2 regions of the Arthrobacter sp. genome follow, and region 2 is predicted to be linked to the other one. Evidence: predicted binding sites of a transcription regulator. Region 2 holds the regulator's gene; the other holds the start of a gene.

Region 1 (8,389 bases), on a different contig from region 2:
GGCGGGCGGCTTCCTTCAGGTCCTCAACGGAGTCGATGGAGTCCATGCCGGAGAGGGACAAGGATTCGAAATGGTTCGGGGTCACGAACGTGGCCAGCGGTAGGATCTGGGCCTTCAGCGCCTGGTCGGTGTCCAGGGCAGCGCCCGGTTCCTGTCCCTTGCAGATGAGGACCGGGTCCAGCACGATGTTCGTCCAGTCCTGGCTCTGCAGTGCCTTGGCGACGGTGTCGATGGTTGCCGGAGTGCCGAGCATGCCGATCTTCACGGTCTGCAGGTCGTAGGCCGTCTGGATGGCCTCGAGCTGGTCCGCGATCACCTGCGGGTCAACCGGAACGAAGCGGTGGTTCCAGTTGTCCTTCGGGTTGAAGGAGACGATGCACGTCAAGGCCGCAATACCGTAGGTGCCCAGTTCCTGGAACGTCTTGAGATCTGCCTGCGCGCCCGCTCCGCCGGTGGCTTCCGAGCCGGCGATGGTGAGAGTGACGGGAGGTGCCGAATGTGTGTGTGAAGACATGTTTCCATCTTCTACCCTGAGCGGTGCAGGCCGCCACCTGCGACGTGGCCGGAACGCAAAGCGTCAGGTGCGGATATCCATCAGGGGCCACACAGCCAGCCGTCCGATTGCCGCCGAGCAGCCGATCGCCAGCGCCATCAGCAGCGGCACTCCGACCGAGCCGGCAATCAGGCCGATCACCAGCCACGCAAGCAGTGTGGGCACCAGAAAAAACGCGAGGACGTGCAGCCACTGGTTCGGTACGTTCCGCAGCAGCAGGCCCAGGGCCAGGCCGACCGGCGCCGCAGTGATCAGTCCGATGCCTCCGGCGTAGAACGCCGCGATCACGACAATCCAGAGGTACCCCCAGAAATCGCGGGAGGTGCCCCAGCCGATTACGACGACGGCAATCACGGCCGCCAGCACGCAGGCGATGACATAGCCGGTGACGAAGGCGATCGGGCCGAAGGTAACGCGCGGGGCCAGGGATAGGTGTTCTCCCGGGGCGCGGTCTTTCGGAGCACCTTTAGAGGCACGCGGGCCGGTGGATGGGCCCGCTCGATCGACGTCGTCGTCGTCCGCAGTTTCAGTCATGTGATCGCGCTCCTCGCAGCAGCTTCACCACATCTTCCACAATATTCCGGACAACCGGTAGGCGTGAGAGGATCACCAGCTTCGCGACCAGCGGAGCGGTATTTGCCACCAGCCGCCGGGAGCGGGTTTGACCGGGGGAGGAGTCATAGACCCAGAACAGTGTGACGCCCATGTGGAGGAGCCAGAGGAGCTCCGGCAAATCGTCCCGGATGGCCAGCGGCGGTTGCGGGCGGGCCGTCTGGACAGCCTGCCGATAGACGGCAATCGACTTCCCGCGGCCGATCTGCGCTGCATCTGGTGCGGGGGATGGGGCATCCGGCTGGGAGTCCGCAGGAGTATCTGTCTGGGCGGACGACGTCGTCGCTGGGGGTGCCGCCGCCGTCGCAGCTGCTGCCTCCGCGCGGGCGGCATAGCGCGTCCCGTTCGGGACAGGCAGGGCGGCATTTTTCAGGAACTGGTGCCCCAGCCCGTGGTACGGAGCCAGGACATCGAGGTTGGCCAGCAGGATCACCCGGAGGTGCTCGCCGAGGTTGTGCCCCTCGCGCAGCAGCGGCAGGGCAACCGACCGGTGTTCGTCCTGCAGCGAGCGGTAAAGTTCGGCGACGATCGCGTCCTTGGAATCGAAGTAGTAGTACGCGTTGCCGACGGAGACGCCGGCCTTCTCAGCGATCCCGCGCATGGTGGTGCGCTCATATCCCTGTGCGCGGAAAAGCGCTGTTGCTGTCTCGACCAGCCGCTGCCGGGTGGTTTCGCTCTTTGCCCCGGCGGCCATCGAACTCCTGTTTCTACTTCGTTAGGGGATGATTAGAACATACTTTTGAACATGTTCAGAATTATGACGCCGCCCCGGGAGGGCGGGAAGTTGGGCGGGAAGTTGGGGCGGGCAGTTGTGCTGCGCGGCTGGGACTGCCGGTGCGCGGTTGGGGCCGCGGGGCCGCAGGGCAGCGAATCATGGCAGAATGAACGCTGGTCCTTTGGGCCGCCCGGGACAGCGGGCAAGTGCTAATACAGCCGGTGAAAGCCAGGCGAACCACTAACCGAACGGGATTACCCATGTCTTCACCAACCCCGGGCGCTGCCGTCCAAGCGCCGCAGGCTCCCAGCTACGCCTCGCGCGGCAGTTCCCATTACGACCTGATCCTCACCCTCATGTGCGTGGTGATCATCATTTCCAACATCGGGGCCACCAAGGGTGTGACCCTCGGCCCGATCTTCGGGGACTTCAGCATCGTCACCGACGGGGGTTTCTTCCTCTTTCCGCTGGCCTACATCCTCGGTGACGTCATCAGCGAGGTGTACGGCTTCAAGGCGGCCCGGCGGGCCATCTACATGGGATTCGCCATGGCCGCGTTTGCGGCCCTGGCGTTCGCGGCCATCATCGTGCTGCCAGGGTTCGACGACGACTTTGGGCTCCAGAAGCAGGCGGCACTGGAAACGGCGCTCGGTCCGGTCTGGCAGATCGTCGTGGCGTCACTGCTAGGTTTCCTGGCCGGCCAGCTGCTGAACTCCCTCGTCCTGACGCGGATGAAGGCACGGTTCAAGGAGCGGGCCCTTGCCGGTCGGCTGATGGCTTCCACCGGTGCCGGGGAGTTCGCCGACACCTTGATTTTCTGCGCCATCGCCGCCCCGGTCATCGGCATCAGTGACGCCGGCCAGTTTGTGAACTATGTGATTTTCGGCTTTGTCTATAAGACCGCGGTGGAGTTCCTCTTCGTGCCGCTGACCTCGGCCGTGATCAAGGCGATCAAGAAGCGTGAACCGACCTATGGTGAGGTTGCCGGGTAGCTGGGTGAGCGTCTGCCGCCGGTGACTGCTGCTGCCGGGACATCTCTCACAGAGCTGGTTTCGGTCCGTTTAGGGACAATTCGACCAGCGGGGGACTTTCCTGCGCGGCATCGCGGCAGGGATGTCCCCATCCGGCGGGGGTGTCCCCAACTGCAGGGAAATCCGCGGCAGGGATGTCCCGATCCGGCGGGGGTGTCCCCAACTGCAGGGAAACCCGCGGGAGGGGTGTCCCCATCCGGTGGGGGTGTCCCCAGCAATCAGCTGTAGTACTTGGCCAGGACCTCGTCCTTGAACTCGAAGAACGTGCCGTCCTCGATTGCCAGCCGGGCGTCGTCGACCAGTTTCACGGTGAAGCGCTCGTTGTGGATCGAAATCAGGGTGTGGCTGACCATCTCATTCGACTTGAACAGGTGGTGGATGTACGCCCTGGAGTAGTTGGCGCAGGCGTAGCAGTCACAGCCGTCCACCAGTGGGCCGAAGTCCCGCTTGAACTTGGCGTTGGAGAGGTTCTTCCGGCCGTACGGGGTGTAGAACGCCGAGTTGCGGGCCACCCGGGTGGGGGAGACGCAGTCGAAGGTGTCGGCTCCGTTTTCGATGGCGGTGAAGATGTCGTCCGGCTCGGAGATCCCCAGCAGATGGCGTGGTTTGTCCTCCGGCAGTTCTTCCGTACACCAGCGGACAATGGTGCCGAGATTCTCCTTCTCCAGCGCCCCGCCGATGCCGAACCCGTCGAAGTCCATGGCTCCGAGGTCACGTGAAGCCTTGCGGCGAAGGTCCTCATACTGGGCGCCCTGCAGCACGCCGAACAGCGCCTGGTACGGCCGGTGCGACCGCTCCTCGGTAAGGCGCCGGTGCTCAATGAGGCAGCGCTCGGCCCACAGCCGCGTGCGTTCCAGCGACCGTTCCTGGTAGCCGCGGGAATTCAGCAGGGTGGTCAGCTCGTCAAAGGCGAACATGATGTCCGCGCCGAGCTGGTGCTGGACCTGCATGGAGATTTCCGGCGTGAAGCGGTGCTTGTCTCCATTGAGGTGGGACTTGAACCAGACGCCGTCGTCATCAATGTGGGCCAGGCGCTCCTTGCCGGGCGCGACGTCGTCATCCGCGCCGGTGGCGTGTGTGCTGCCGTCGGCGTTCATATTGATGACCTTCTTGAACCCGGCTCCCAGGCTCATGACCTGGAACCCGCCTGAGTCCGTGAACGTGGGGCCGGACCAGTTCATGAACTTTCCGAGGCCGCCGGCTTCGTCGAGGATGTCCGCGCCGGGCTGCAGGTACAGATGGTAGGCGTTGGCCAGCACGGCCTGCGCGCCCAGCTCTGCAACCGACTCCGGGAGCACCGCCTTGACCGTGGCCTTGGTGCCGACAGCGATAAAGGCCGGGGTCTGGATTTCACCGTGCGGGGTGGAGATGGTGCCGGTACGGCCCTGGAACTCACCGCCGTTGGCCTGGGTGCGGGACGCGGAGTCGGGAGTGGTTTCGCGCAGGCGCTTACCGAGGGCAAAGGAAAAACCAGTGGAGGACACGCTTCTATTTTGCCTTACCGGGGCAACCGGCCAGACATACCGGCCGGGAAAGGCGCCCGCCGGGCGGGCGTAGAGTTGTTACGGGATTTATTGGGGGATCCGGCCACCGCCGACAGCCAAGAAAGGCCCTTCAGTACCCTTGCAGCACCTTCGCGAAATGTTCAGCATTGCCCCTGCCCACAATGACCACCACGTGGGAATCCGCTGCGGAGTCGGGATAGGGCTCCCATTGTTCACCCTGCTTTTGATGGGCAGGATTGACCTGGCCATCTTCGTGGCCTTCGGAGCCTTCACCGGAATCTACGGCCGCAATGAACCGCACCGCCAGCGACTGGGGCACCAGCTGCGGGCCGGGACCCTGATGCTCCTCGTCATTCTGGCCGGTGTGCTTACCTCCCGGCTTGGCCCAGACGCCTGGGGGATTGTCCTGGGAACCACGCTGGTTGCTGGGCTGGGAACCATTGCCACCGGCTTCTGGCGGCTGCGTCCGGCGGGGTCACTGTTCCATATCTTTGCCTACGCGGCCATTGCATCCGTGCCCGGGCATCCTCCGCTTTGGCAGGCCATGCTTGCAGCCGGTGCCACCATTGCCTTCGCGCTTATCCTGGGGCAGGCCGCCATGCTGTGGCCCAAATACCGGACGGATTGGGTGAAGCCCGCGCGCCCGGGCCTGTCGCTGGCCCAGCGGCGGACCATCTACGTCGACGCCGCCCTGTACGCCACAGCCGCGGCGGCCGCCGGATCGATTGCGTCACTGCTGGGAATCGGCCACAACTACTGGGCAATGGTTGCCGCGACGGTTCCTTTGGTGGGGGCCACCTTCCGGCACCGGATCCAACGCGGGCTGAGCCGCATGCTGGGCACCGCCGGCGGGCTGGCGGTGACCGCGGTGATCCTGGTGGCTGGACTCGCGCCCTGGCAGCTGATCCTGGTCATCGCGGTGCTCCAGTGCGGTGCCGAACTTTTCATCGCCCGCAACTACGCCCTGGCCCAGGTGGTCATTACGCCCCTGGCCCTGCTGAGCACCGAGCTCTCCCATCCCAGTGATCCGGCCGTTCTGATCCAGGACCGGGTGCTGGAAACCGTGATCGGCGCCGTCGTCGGCATGACGCTGGTGGTGCTCGTGCAGGTTTGGAGCACCCGGAACCGAAAGTCAGGCAACGCCGCAGGCCCAGGCAACGCAGGAGAGCCAGCTAACGCCGGAAAACCAGGCAACGCCGGAGGCCCAGGCAACGCCGGAAAGACCACTGCGCCAGCTGGCAGCTAGCCGTCAACGAGCCCAGCCAGCTTCAGTCCAGGCTTTAGCTGCCAGGTTCAGCCCGGCCTAGAGATGCTGCCAGCTTCAGCCCGGCCTAGAGATGCTGCCAGCTTCAGCCCGGCCTAGAGATCCAGGTTCAGCCCGCGGATCGCGCTGAGCTCATTGCGGATGCGGCGCTCAATCTCGGCGTCGCTGAAGGTCTGCGAACCGCCGTGGGCCCGCAGGTACAAGAGCGTATCCAGCCGCAGGATCCGCCAGTCCCGTTCGCTGCGCTCGTCGTCGGCTTCGGCCGCCCGCTGCACTTCCCGGTCATAGAGGTTCGGTTCGTTGAGCTGCCGCTGCAGCAGTTCGGCGGAGAGCTTCGCCTTGAGCGGATCGGATTCTGCGTGGTCTCCAGCGCGCACCGCCTGCGCGTAGGCGGTGGAGGCCTCCAGATCGCCGGCATCGTGGGAGATGTGCGCGGCCAGGGACAGCGCGTCCTGAATCCAGTTCCACCGACCATAGTTGCCGTCGAACCCCAGCCCGGTGATCAGCCCGCAGACCGCCAGCGCGTTCTCCGTATCCCCAAGGTCAACGTAGAGGGTAAACGCCAGGTCCCGGACGTCCTGCAGGTTACTGCTTGCCTTGACGTTCAGGCCTCGGCTGAGCCGGGTGACGAGCTCCTTCACGGCGCGGTCATCCGGGTGGGCAGCTTCGGCGGCGGCCAGCACTTCAGCATAGGTTTCCTCGTCCGTGGGAACGAGGCGGACGGCGTCGGAAGCGGTCTGTTCCGGCGGTGAAGCCGCCACCCGCACCGTGGAACCGTACGCGATGCGCAGCGTTACGCCGTCGTCCAGTTCGGCGATCACCAGTGCAGGAGTGCCGAAGTCATCGTCCTCGATGCGGAGGGTGGCCAGCGGTGCCCAGGTCAGGTCATCCGTGACCAGTTTTTGCCCCGGAACGAGCAGTTCGGCATTGACCCGGAAGGCATACGTATCCGGCACACTCTCTGACATGGCTGTTCCTTCGCGTTCGGAGCATCAGCCCCCAGTATATAAAGAATCGGTAACGTAACGCCCTACCGGCCCCAGCCGGCGGAAGCGAGGGCCTGGCGCAGCAGATCGCCGCGGCCGCCGGAGAACTCCGAGTACACGTCCGGGCTCAGGGCTTCCTCAGGCGTCAGCCAGGACAGCTCCAGTGCGTCCTGCCGCGGGTCGCACTCACCGGTGACGGGAATCAGGTAGGCCAGTGCGACGGCGTGCTGGCGCTCGTCGGTCAGTCCGGTCTGCGAGGGGGAGGGGAAGTATTCGGCGACGGCGAACGGGGCAAGGCTCGGCGGCAGCTGGGGCAGCGCCATAGGCCCGAGATCCTTTTCAAGGTGGCGCAGCAGGGCAGCACGGATGGTTTCGCGGTACATCACCCGGCCAGAGACGAAGGTGCGGACCATATGGCCTTCCGGGGTCGCCTGCAGCAGCAGCCCCACCTCGGTGACGTACCCCAGCGGATCGCACCGGACCGGTACGGCCTCCACATAAACCATCGGAAGGCGCTGCCTGGCTTCGTGCAGGTCCTCTTCCGAGAGCCAGCCGGGATACGGATCAGGAGTGCGTACGTTCATAGGAGTGTTCTACCGCAAGCCGGAGCGTGAGTCATTCGACGCGCTCCGCTTCGGCCAAGGGCTGAACTGTTCCCTAACCTTTCAGCCGGTAGCGGCGGGGCCTAGGATTAGGCGCATGAAGACCGAGCTTCCGGAACTGCTGCTCCCCGACGCAGCAGCGTGGCGGGGCTGGCTGGAGGAGCATCATCTGCTCTCTTCCGGGGTCTGGCTCGTCGTAGGGAAGCAGGGTGGCAACGTGACCGCCCTCACCCGGCAGAGCGCCCTTGACGAGGCACTGTGCTTCGGCTGGATCGACGGGCAGGCAGCACGCCGGGACGAGGAAACCTACCTTCAGCGCTACACCAGGCGCGGGCCCCGCAGTATCTGGTCGCTGCGGAATGTGGGGCATATTGGCAGGCTGGAGGCGGCAGGCCGGATGCACCCGTCCGGACGCGACGCCGTCGAATCCGCCAAGGCGGACGGGCGCTGGGACGCCGCCTACGCGGGCCCTGCGACCACCGCGATGCCGCAGGACCTGCTGGACGCCATAGGTGCCGACCCACGGGCCCAGGAAATGTTCGATGTCCTGTCATCGCAGAACCGCTTTGCCATGGCGTTCCGGCTGGGACGGCTGAAGACGCAGGCCGCACGGGAACGCAACATCGCCGGGTTCGTGGACATGCTCAGCCGGCGTGAGACTTTCTATCCGCAGAAGCAGTTTCCCGACTAGGAGTCCATTATGTGCCGGCTTTTCGGAATGCACGCAGGTCCCACCCCCGTCAGTGCAACGTTCTGGCTCCTCACCGCGCCCGACAGTCTTGCGGCACAGAGCCACCGCATGGCGGACGGCTTCGGCCTCGGGGTATTTGACGCGGATGGCAAGGCTGTCGTGGATAAGGCTCCGATCGCCGCCTACGAAGACCGCGCCTATGCTGCTGATGCGCGAAAGCTGAGAGGCACCACGTTCATCGCGCATGTCCGTTATGCCAGTAACGGGGAAGACACACTGGTGAACACTCACCCGTTCCTGCAGGATGACCGTTTACTGGCCCACAACGGAGTGGTGCAGGACCTGGATAAACTTGACGACCGGCTGCGGAAGCTCGAGGTGATGGACCTGGTGAAAGGGGAAACGGACAGCGAACGCGTTTTTGCCCTGA
Region 2 (8,389 bases):
GTCGAGCAGTTCCCGGAGCTGTCCTTCACCGCCACGAATGTTGAAGGTTCGGGCGAAAACTACAAGCTCACTGGCGATCTCACCATCAAGGGCATCACCCACCAGGTCACCCTGGACGTTGAGTTCAACGGCGTTGCCGTTGACCCCTTCGGCGCCACCCGCGCCGGCTTCGCCGGGACCACCTCCATCAGCCGCAAGGAATTCGGCCTGACCTGGAACGCTGCCCTCGAGACCGGCGGCGTGCTGGTTGGCGACAAGGTCACCATCAACGTGGACGTAGCCTTCGTCGCTGCGTAAGCACTTTCTCTAACAGAGGCATCCCCTGACAGGGGAAAGGCCCGGAACACCTCAGGGTGGTCCGGGCCTTTTGCATGGCCGGCGACATAGCCGGTGAAACTCCGCCCGCCGGCACTATGAGCCCCGCCCGCACCCATGCACCACGCCTTTCCTTCCTCCGGACCGGTTTAGCTGCCCGGAGGGCAAGTGCCCGCGCACCCGGCTTGCTCCAGTGCATGGGGGGATAGACTGGATTCCTGACTTTGCAGACGGGGGATCTGCCCTGGCCGGTTATATCCTCCGGCAGCCCATCCACACGGCAGGCGGCTCTGATGACCACTCCCAACGTCCCCGAATCCAACGATCCCAACGATCCCAACCTCCCCGGCGGATCCCCGGCAGGGGGTTCCGGCACGGGCGACGGGCAGGGACAGCCTCCTGAGCCGCGCTACGGCCAGTACAGCCAGCCCGAGCAGCCCCACACCCCTCCGCATGCCAGCCAGCCGGGTCAATCCGGGCAGCCGGGCCAGTACGGACAGGGACAGTACGGACAGGAGCCGGGTCAGCCGGGTCAGCCGGGTCAGCCGGGTCAGCCAGCCCAGCAGCCCGGCGCCTACGGCCAGGGCCAGTACGGCCAGGGACAGTACGGCCAGGGCCAGTACGGACAGCCGCCCTACGGGTACCAGGCTGCCCAGCCTTCCGGCTATGCGTCCCCCGGCGGACCGTCCGCGCAGACTGGCCCCGAGGGCCCGCCCCCACGTGAAGTCATGACCGGATTCTGGCTGATCCTTGCCGCCGGCGTCCTGGCCTTCATCAACAATCTGGTGACGTCTTTCAACCTGCCGGACCTGCTTACGCCCGCCCAGATCCAGGACCTACGCCAAGCAAATATCGATGTCCAGGATGTCAGCGGATTCCTGATAACTTTCTCGGTCCTCATCGCCCTGATTGGCCTCGGCCTGTACGTCCTGATCGCCCTCTTTGTCCGCAAGGGCCATAACTGGGCGCGGATTGTGGGGACGGTCTTCGCCGCCTTCTCCGTTTTTGGCCTGCTGGTTTCGCTCCCGGCCTACTTCGTCTCCCCGCTGGGACTGCTGTCTCTGCTGGCTACGCTGACAGGGATCGCGGGAATCGTCATGCTCTATCTGAAGCCCAGCAACGCCTACTTCCAGCGGCACCAGTTCAACCCGTACCGCCCGTACTAGCACCGGCCAAAACTATCTCGCCGAAGGCAGTGCGGGTTCGCCGTCGGAGTGGTCACAGCACAGCTCCCGGGACGTAGCGTTGATTGCCACACCGGGGAGCCTTGGGTCCCCGGAGGAGCAGTATTTCCGGTCTCCTGAAGGCGGCGACGACTATGACGACTCCCCCTCCAGCGTCCAGCTCACCCGGAGCGGACCACAATCCCATCTCCCAGCAATTCCCGCACCCGCGCATCGGTACCCGGGCCCACGGGCGCCGGCCAGAACCTACTTCGAGAGAGGACGGCACCACCCACGCAGCCGGTGGAAGCAAGGCCAGTCCGCGGCGGCTCTGGCCTAAAATCCAGTTCCGGCGGACCTTGCCCCGGAGGACCCCCGTGGGGGGCCACAGCTTCCCTGCACAGGACGCCCAGTCAGCACAAGCATTGACGCAGCCCACCACGACGGCGGATCCTCCCACTGCTTCAACGCAGGAGGGGGAATCAGGGCCCGCACAGAGGCCGCACCGTCCGTCACCCCAGCCGGCAGCCAAGGTTCCACCCCGGCCGGAGCACCCACCTGCACCGGCGCCTGAGCCGTCCCGGCGGCTTCCGGACCGTCGACCCAAACTCAAAGCCCCGATCGCCGTCAACATTGCTGCCGTGCTCATAGCAGCCGCCGGCGTCCTGGTTCTGGTTGTCAGCCTCCGGGCAGCCCTGGACCCCGGCCGGCCATTCCCTGTGGCCGCGATCCAGCTGCAGGCGCTCAAAGTGCCTCCCGAATCGGTACTGGCCGTAGCCAGGGTCGCAGACGTCGCAATCGCAGTCGTGACGTTCGGGCTCTATCTGTTCCTGGCGACCCTGATCCGCGAAGGCAGGAACTGGGCGCGGGCCTGCTGCGGAATACTCATCGCTGCCGCCCTGTTCTTCGGAATCAGGGATGACCTGGCGCAGCACGTCGGCGCTGCGCTGCTCGCGGGCGCGGGCCTGGCCCTGCTGTTCCTGCCGCACGTCGCACCGCACTTCGCGCCGCGCCGATCAGGTCCGGGACGCCTGCACTGAGCCTCAGGTCAGCGCAGCATCCTTGCCTGCGCATCCGTGGCCAGGGCTGACACCTGGGCCCGCTGGGCGTGATAGGCAAGGATCTGCAGCTCCGTTGCCATGTCGACTTTGCGGATCTGCACGTCCGCGGGAGCCTGCAGGACCACGGGGGCGAAGCTGAGGATGCTCGTGATTCCGGCAGCAACCAGGCGGTCGCACAATCCCTGTGCAACCTCTGCGGGAACGGCGAGGACGGCCATGTTGGCCTTGGTTTTCTCCAGGACACTCTCCAGCGCGTCAACCGGGCTGATCCGAAGCCAGCCGACTTCCTGTCCGATAATCATCTGGTCGGCATCGAACAGGGCCACGACTTCAAAACCGCGGGACCCGAACCCGGGGTAGCCGGCAAGGGCCCGGCCCAGGTGCCCGGCCCCCACGATTGCCACACGCCAGTCCAATGTGAGGCCAAGGGCCGCTGAAATCTGGCCGCTCAGGTACGGGACGTCATAACCGACGCCGCGGGTTCCGTAAGAACCCAGGTAGGAAAGATCCTTCCGCAGCTTCGGGGAATTGACCCCGGCGGCCCCGGCGAGTTCCTCGGAGGAGACACGTTCAATACCTTCGGTCATCATGGTGCCAAGTACCCGGAGATAGACCGTCAGCCGCGCGAGAGAAGCCGGCGGGATGTGCCGCCCGTGACCAGTTGCCGCCGGGCTTACCGCGTCACGCTCATCCGGGATACTCACTTCTGCAACTCCGTCATTTCCTCAGCACCGGGTCGGTCCCTGCGGACCGCCGGCCCGGTAATTCCCCACTCTAGGACCCGGCCGCTGCCTGACCAAGTGTGTTTGTCATCCACATCCCTCCGACGGATACGGGTTATGCGGCCAGCAGGCGCCGAAGCCGGGCTTCGTCGATCTGCCAGAAATCGCGCTGCACACCGTCGATCATCAGCACCGGAATTTCCTCGGCGAAGCGCTCCATCAGTTCCGCATCCTGTTCGATGTTCCGTTCCTGCCACGGGACTTCGAGGTCCGTGGAAACCCGGTGAAGAACCTCCCGGGCGGCTTCGCACAGGTGGCAGCCGGGACGGGTGAGCAGGAGAAGTTCGGGAACAGAGGGGTGGGTCGCGGGATCGTTCATGACATCAAAGATAGTCCGCTGTGCAACAGGTCCGCGTACTGGCCGGGTTTTTCAGTACACTCGATGCATGCTCCGATCCCGTGCCGTCCGTGCCGCCGACTCGCCGGCCGCGGCAGGCACCCCGGGAGAAGCCGCGTTTTTCGACGTCGACAACACCCTGATGCGCGGTGCCAGCCTGTTCCATGTGGCACGCAAGATGTACCAGCGCCGGGTTTTCACCCTCCGCGAAGCCGCCGGGTTCGCCGCCAAACAGCTGCGCTTTATGCTGCAGGGCGAGAACCTGAAGGACGTTCACAGCGTTCGTGACGCCGCTTTGGCCTTCGCGACCGGGCTTGCCGCCGAGGACTTCCGCACGCTGGGCGAAGAGGTCTACGACGAGATGATCGTCTCCAAGATCTGGCCGGGGACCCGTGCACTGACCGAGCAGCATATGAAGGCCGGGCGTCCGGTCTGGCTCGTTACCGGAACGCCCGTGGAAGTGGCATCGGTCATCGCGAGCCGGCTGGCCCTGACGGGGGCCCTCGGTACAGTCAGTGAAGTGACCGACGGTCTTTACACCGGGCGCCTGGTCGGAGAATTCCTGCACGGACCCGCCAAGGCGGAAGGCGTCCGGGTCCTGGCCAGGCAGGAGGGGCTGGACCTCTCCCGATGCTGGGCCTACAGCGACTCCTTCAACGATGTTCCGCTGCTGAGCATTGTTGGCCATCCGGTGGCTATTAATCCCGATGCCCGCCTCCGGCGGCATGCCCGGGAGAACAACTGGCCGGTCTATGACTTCCGGTCCGGCCGGCGGGCCGCCACGTTCGGGCTCAAGACCGCGTCCGTGGCGGGCGCCGCCTACGGACTCTGGCGCGGATTCTCCTGGGTCCGTTCGCGCTGATGCGCCGAAGGGGCGCGGTTCAGCCCGGCCCGGCCCACCTGAATTAGAACCGTCAGTTAAAAGCTGAAGCCCGCCTGATCCTTGCCGGACGGCGGGCTTCTGCGGTGCTAAGAAGAATCTACTTCTTATTACGGCGCTGGTGGCGGGTCTTGCGAAGCAGCTTGCGGTGCTTCTTCTTGGCCATACGCTTGCGGCGCTTCTTAATAACTGAACCCACAGAGTCCTCACAAACTTGAAATAGGAGCCGTGCCGGTCCCGTGGGCCGGAGGCCTAAAGGCCTGCTCAGCTTCGGATCCGGCACATACTAGCCATGATTGAAACGTTCCTTAACAGGGTACCGCCTCCACACTGCCTTTCCGGACAGCATCGGGGACACCCGCGGCCTGTTACAGCCGGTACGGTCAGGCGGTGCCGGACTGCCGGTCGATCACGGCGTTGCGCAGAACCTGCTGCACCGCAGATTCCGGAACACGGTAGGACCGTCCGAAACGGACTGCCGGAAGTTCTCCGGAATGCACCAGCCGGTAAACGGTCATCTTGGACACACGCATGACATCCGCGACCTCTGACACCGTCAGAAACCGCACGTCCGAGAAATTGCTCTCGTCTGCCATTTATTTACTGTTCCTTCGTTCGGAAGCAACCTGCGCCTGATACAAACTCCGGGACTGAAAACCCCGCGGGTTGCGGCGTTCCCAACTGTCCGTTCGTCCTACAGCCGGCGGCGTGTCGCCTTGATGACCATCTCGTGACCGTCTAGCACTCTACTCTAGTGGCTAGAGTAACCATAGTGGAAGTTTTTCCCGCTAATTGGGACTCTTCGCGACGATTCCCAGCCGGCTCCGGCTGCGCACCTGCCCGGCCTCAGGCTACTGCTTCCCGCGATGAACGACGACGGCGAGCAGCACCTGCCAGGACCCCCAGGATTCCGGCTGAAGTGTCCCAGTCCATGCACTTATCCGTGATGCTCTGCCCGTAGGTCAGCGGGCCAGGATTCTCGCTGTCGTGCGGCTGGGCGCCGCCCAGCAGGAAGCTCTCGAGCATGACGCCGGCCAAACGGTCCGCAGTGCCGGTGCCGGCTTCCAGCTGGGCAGCCAGTTCAAGTGCCACCTCCGCCTGACGGTGGTGGTTCTTGCCGCTGTTGGCGTGGCTGGCGTCGACAATGACCCGGGAATTCAAGCCCTTTCCGGCGAGCGACGCCGAAGCGGCCGCAACGTCGTCGGCGGAGTAGTTCGGGCCGGAGCTGCCGCCCCTCAGGATCAGATGCGTATCCGGATTCCCGGCGGTGCGGACCATCGAGGCCCGTCCGTCGCCGTCGATCCCCAGGAAGGACTGGGGTGCGGAGGCAGCCGCGCAGGCATCCAGGGCAATCTGCAGTGAGCCGTCGGTGCCATTCTTGAAACCCACGGGCATGGACAGCCCGGAGACCAGCTGGCGGTGGATCTGGCTCTCCGTGGTCCGGGCGCCGATTGCGCCCCAGCTCACCAGGTCCGCAACGTACTGCGGGCTGATCGGTTCCAGGAATTCCGTCGCCACGGGCAGCCCCAGCTCTCCGGCCGCAATCAGGAAGCGGCGTGCGGCGAACAGTCCTCCGGCAATGTCGTGGCTGCCGTCCAGGTGCGGATCGTTGATCAGGCCCTTCCAGCCCACCGTGGTCCGCGGCTTCTCGAAGTAGGCCCGCAGCACCACCAGCAGGTCCTCGCTGTGTTCCCGGGCAGCGGCCGCAAGGCGCCGGGCGTACTCCAGCCCTGCATCCGGGTCATGGATTGAGCAGGGCCCGACGATCACAAGCAGACGGTCATCCGCACCGTCGAGCACCGCCCGGATCTCGTCCCGCCCCCGGCTGACCACCGAGGCTAGTTCGTCCGAGAGCGGCAACTCGGCCAATAGATCGGCAGGCAGCGGACGGAATTCGCTGACGCGAAGGTCTGAAGTGGATTTCGAATGCTGCGTGGTGGTGAGGTTCATGGTCCCGTTATCCGTGTGTGTTGGCGGCGGGACCCGTCTTCAGAACCCCGCCGGATATGGCGAAGGGCAAGGGAAAGATCCCCTGCCCTGTTGGCTCTGAAGGTTGGCGTCAGCGAATTATCGCGCGGGCTCCTCCAGAGCCAACGAAAAATACGCATACCAACGGTTAGTCATGTCTAAGACCGTAAGCCCGGAGCCGGCACATGGCAAGTTGAGGAAGGCCGTGCTGCTTTATGACGCTGGGTGGTGACTGCAAAATGGCGGAGGAGAACGACGCCTTCCACTCACAGCCATGCGCTGAACAACGCGCCTTGTCACAGGCATGGGCGCCTCCGTAGGCTCGAGGTTCCAGAGCAGAATGCTTCGAAAGAGAGTGTTGCCCGTTGACTTCCAAACCCCAGGCCCTGACCCGCAGGATCCCCCGTATCCATGACCTCGCGCCCTTGATGCAGTTCAAGAAACCGCAGGTGGGACCGGCAGCACGGTTGCGGCGGGCCAGCACTGTCTGGGACCTGCGGGACATCGCCCGGCGGCGGACACCGAAAGCGGCCTTTGACTACACGGACGGTGCTGCCGAGGCGGAAATCACGCTCGGGCGCGCGCGTGAGGCGTTCGCGAACCTGGAGTTCCGCCCCGGGGTGCTGCGCAACGTAGAGTCCGTGGATCTCGCCACCACTGTGCTCGGGAAGCAGTCTGCCCTGCCCTTCGGCATCGCCCCCACGGGTTTCACGCGGATGATGCAGTCCGAAGGTGAATACGCCGGCTCCCAGGCAGCGGCCGCTGCCGGGATTCCCTACACACTCTCCACCATGGGCACGGCCTCCATCGAGGACGTCGCCGCCGCGGCCCCGGCCGGCCGGAACTGGTTCCAGCTCTACCTGTGGACAGACCGGGACAAGTCCTTGGAACTGATTAACCGGGCCGCCGCGGCCGGATTCGACACCCTGATGGTCACAGTGGACACCGCCGTCGCCGGTGAACGCCTGCGGGACGTCCGCAACGGCATGACCATTCCCCCGGCGCTGACGCTCAAGACGGTGCTCGATGCCTCCTACCGGCCGGCCTGGTGGTTCAACTTCCTGACGCACGAACCGCTGTCCTTCGCCACGCTGAACCGCTATTCGGGAACTGTGGCAGACCTGATCAATTCGATGTTCGATCCCACGCTGACCTTCGACGACCTCGACTGGCTGCGGGAGGTCTGGCCGGGGAACCTGGTGGTGAAGGGCATTCAGACCTTGGAAGACGCCCGCCGAGCGGTGGACCACGGGGCAGATGGCATCGTGCTGTCCAACCACGGCGGACGGCAGCTGGACCGGGCACCGATCCCGCTGCATCTCCTGCCCGAGGTCGCCGCGGAGCTCAGGGGGAAGACCAGCATCATCCTGGATACGGGCATTATGACCGGCGGGGACATTGTTGCGGCGCTTGCCCTCGGAGCGGACTTCACCCTGATTGGCCGCGCCTACCTGTACGGCCTGATGGCCGGCGGCAGGGCGGGAGTGGACCGGAGCATCGAGATCCTCTCCTCGCAGGCGGCCCGGACCATGGCACTGATGGGAGTGGACCGGATCGCGGATCTGGCGCCGGAGCATGTCCGGCTGCTCTCGGCCTACTCCCCGCTGGCCGCCCGCGCTGCCCTGGACCCGGCACAGCGGGGGTAGGGCAGCACAGCGCTGGCCAGCGGCCTGGCCTTGGGTGTTAGATAACGCCCAGGGCCAGCATGGCGTCTGCCACCTTCACGAAACCGCCGATGTTCGCGCCCACGACGTAGTTGCCGGGAGCACCGTACTCATCGGCGGTTTCCGCGCAGCGGTCATGGATGTTGACCATGATCTGGCTCAGCCGTTGTTCGGTGTGTTCGAAGGTCCAGGCATCCCGGCTGGCGTTCTGCTGCATCT

The links. Region 2 encodes Rex, which represses fermentation and respiration genes when NADH is low (regulators of the CRP and FNR family bind a similar motif). Its sites were predicted from a motif close to CTTGTGAANNNNTTCACAAG; they were not measured.
Region 1: a site for Rex is predicted at 1,902-1,921, ahead of RTN46_RS14000 (queuosine precursor transporter). Genes of this name have one in related genera too.

What each region holds. Positions count from the first base shown of each region.
Region 1 is NZ_DALZXY010000089.1:2,073-10,461, forward strand. Features, by position in the region: gene thiD (bifunctional hydroxymethylpyrimidine kinase/phosphomethylpyrimidine kinase) at 1-514, opposite strand, end outside; gene RTN46_RS13990 (hypothetical protein) at 578-1,087, opposite strand; gene RTN46_RS13995 (TetR family transcriptional regulator) at 1,080-1,859, opposite strand; gene RTN46_RS14000 (queuosine precursor transporter) at 2,141-2,872, shown strand; gene tgt (tRNA guanosine(34) transglycosylase Tgt) at 3,130-4,395, opposite strand; gene RTN46_RS14010 (FUSC family protein) at 4,553-5,662, shown strand; gene RTN46_RS14015 (DUF6707 family protein) at 5,776-6,648, opposite strand; gene RTN46_RS14020 (NUDIX hydrolase family protein) at 6,711-7,250, opposite strand; gene RTN46_RS14025 (YdeI/OmpD-associated family protein) at 7,366-7,959, shown strand; gene RTN46_RS14030 (class II glutamine amidotransferase) at 7,969-8,389, shown strand, end outside.
Region 2 is NZ_DALZXY010000054.1:7,029-15,417, reverse strand. Features, by position in the region: gene RTN46_RS10835 (YceI family protein) at 1-297, shown strand, start outside; gene RTN46_RS10830 (hypothetical protein) at 609-1,481, shown strand; gene RTN46_RS10825 (hypothetical protein) at 2,120-2,518, shown strand; gene RTN46_RS10820 (redox-sensing transcriptional repressor Rex) at 2,527-3,243, opposite strand; gene RTN46_RS10815 (glutaredoxin family protein) at 3,377-3,640, opposite strand; gene RTN46_RS10810 (HAD-IB family hydrolase) at 3,708-4,520, shown strand; gene RTN46_RS10805 (30S ribosomal protein bS22) at 4,639-4,737, opposite strand; gene RTN46_RS10800 (helix-turn-helix domain-containing protein) at 4,922-5,134, opposite strand; gene RTN46_RS10795 (3-deoxy-7-phosphoheptulonate synthase) at 5,385-6,488, opposite strand; gene RTN46_RS10790 (alpha-hydroxy acid oxidase) at 6,935-8,152, shown strand; gene gdhA (NADP-specific glutamate dehydrogenase) at 8,190-8,389, opposite strand, start outside.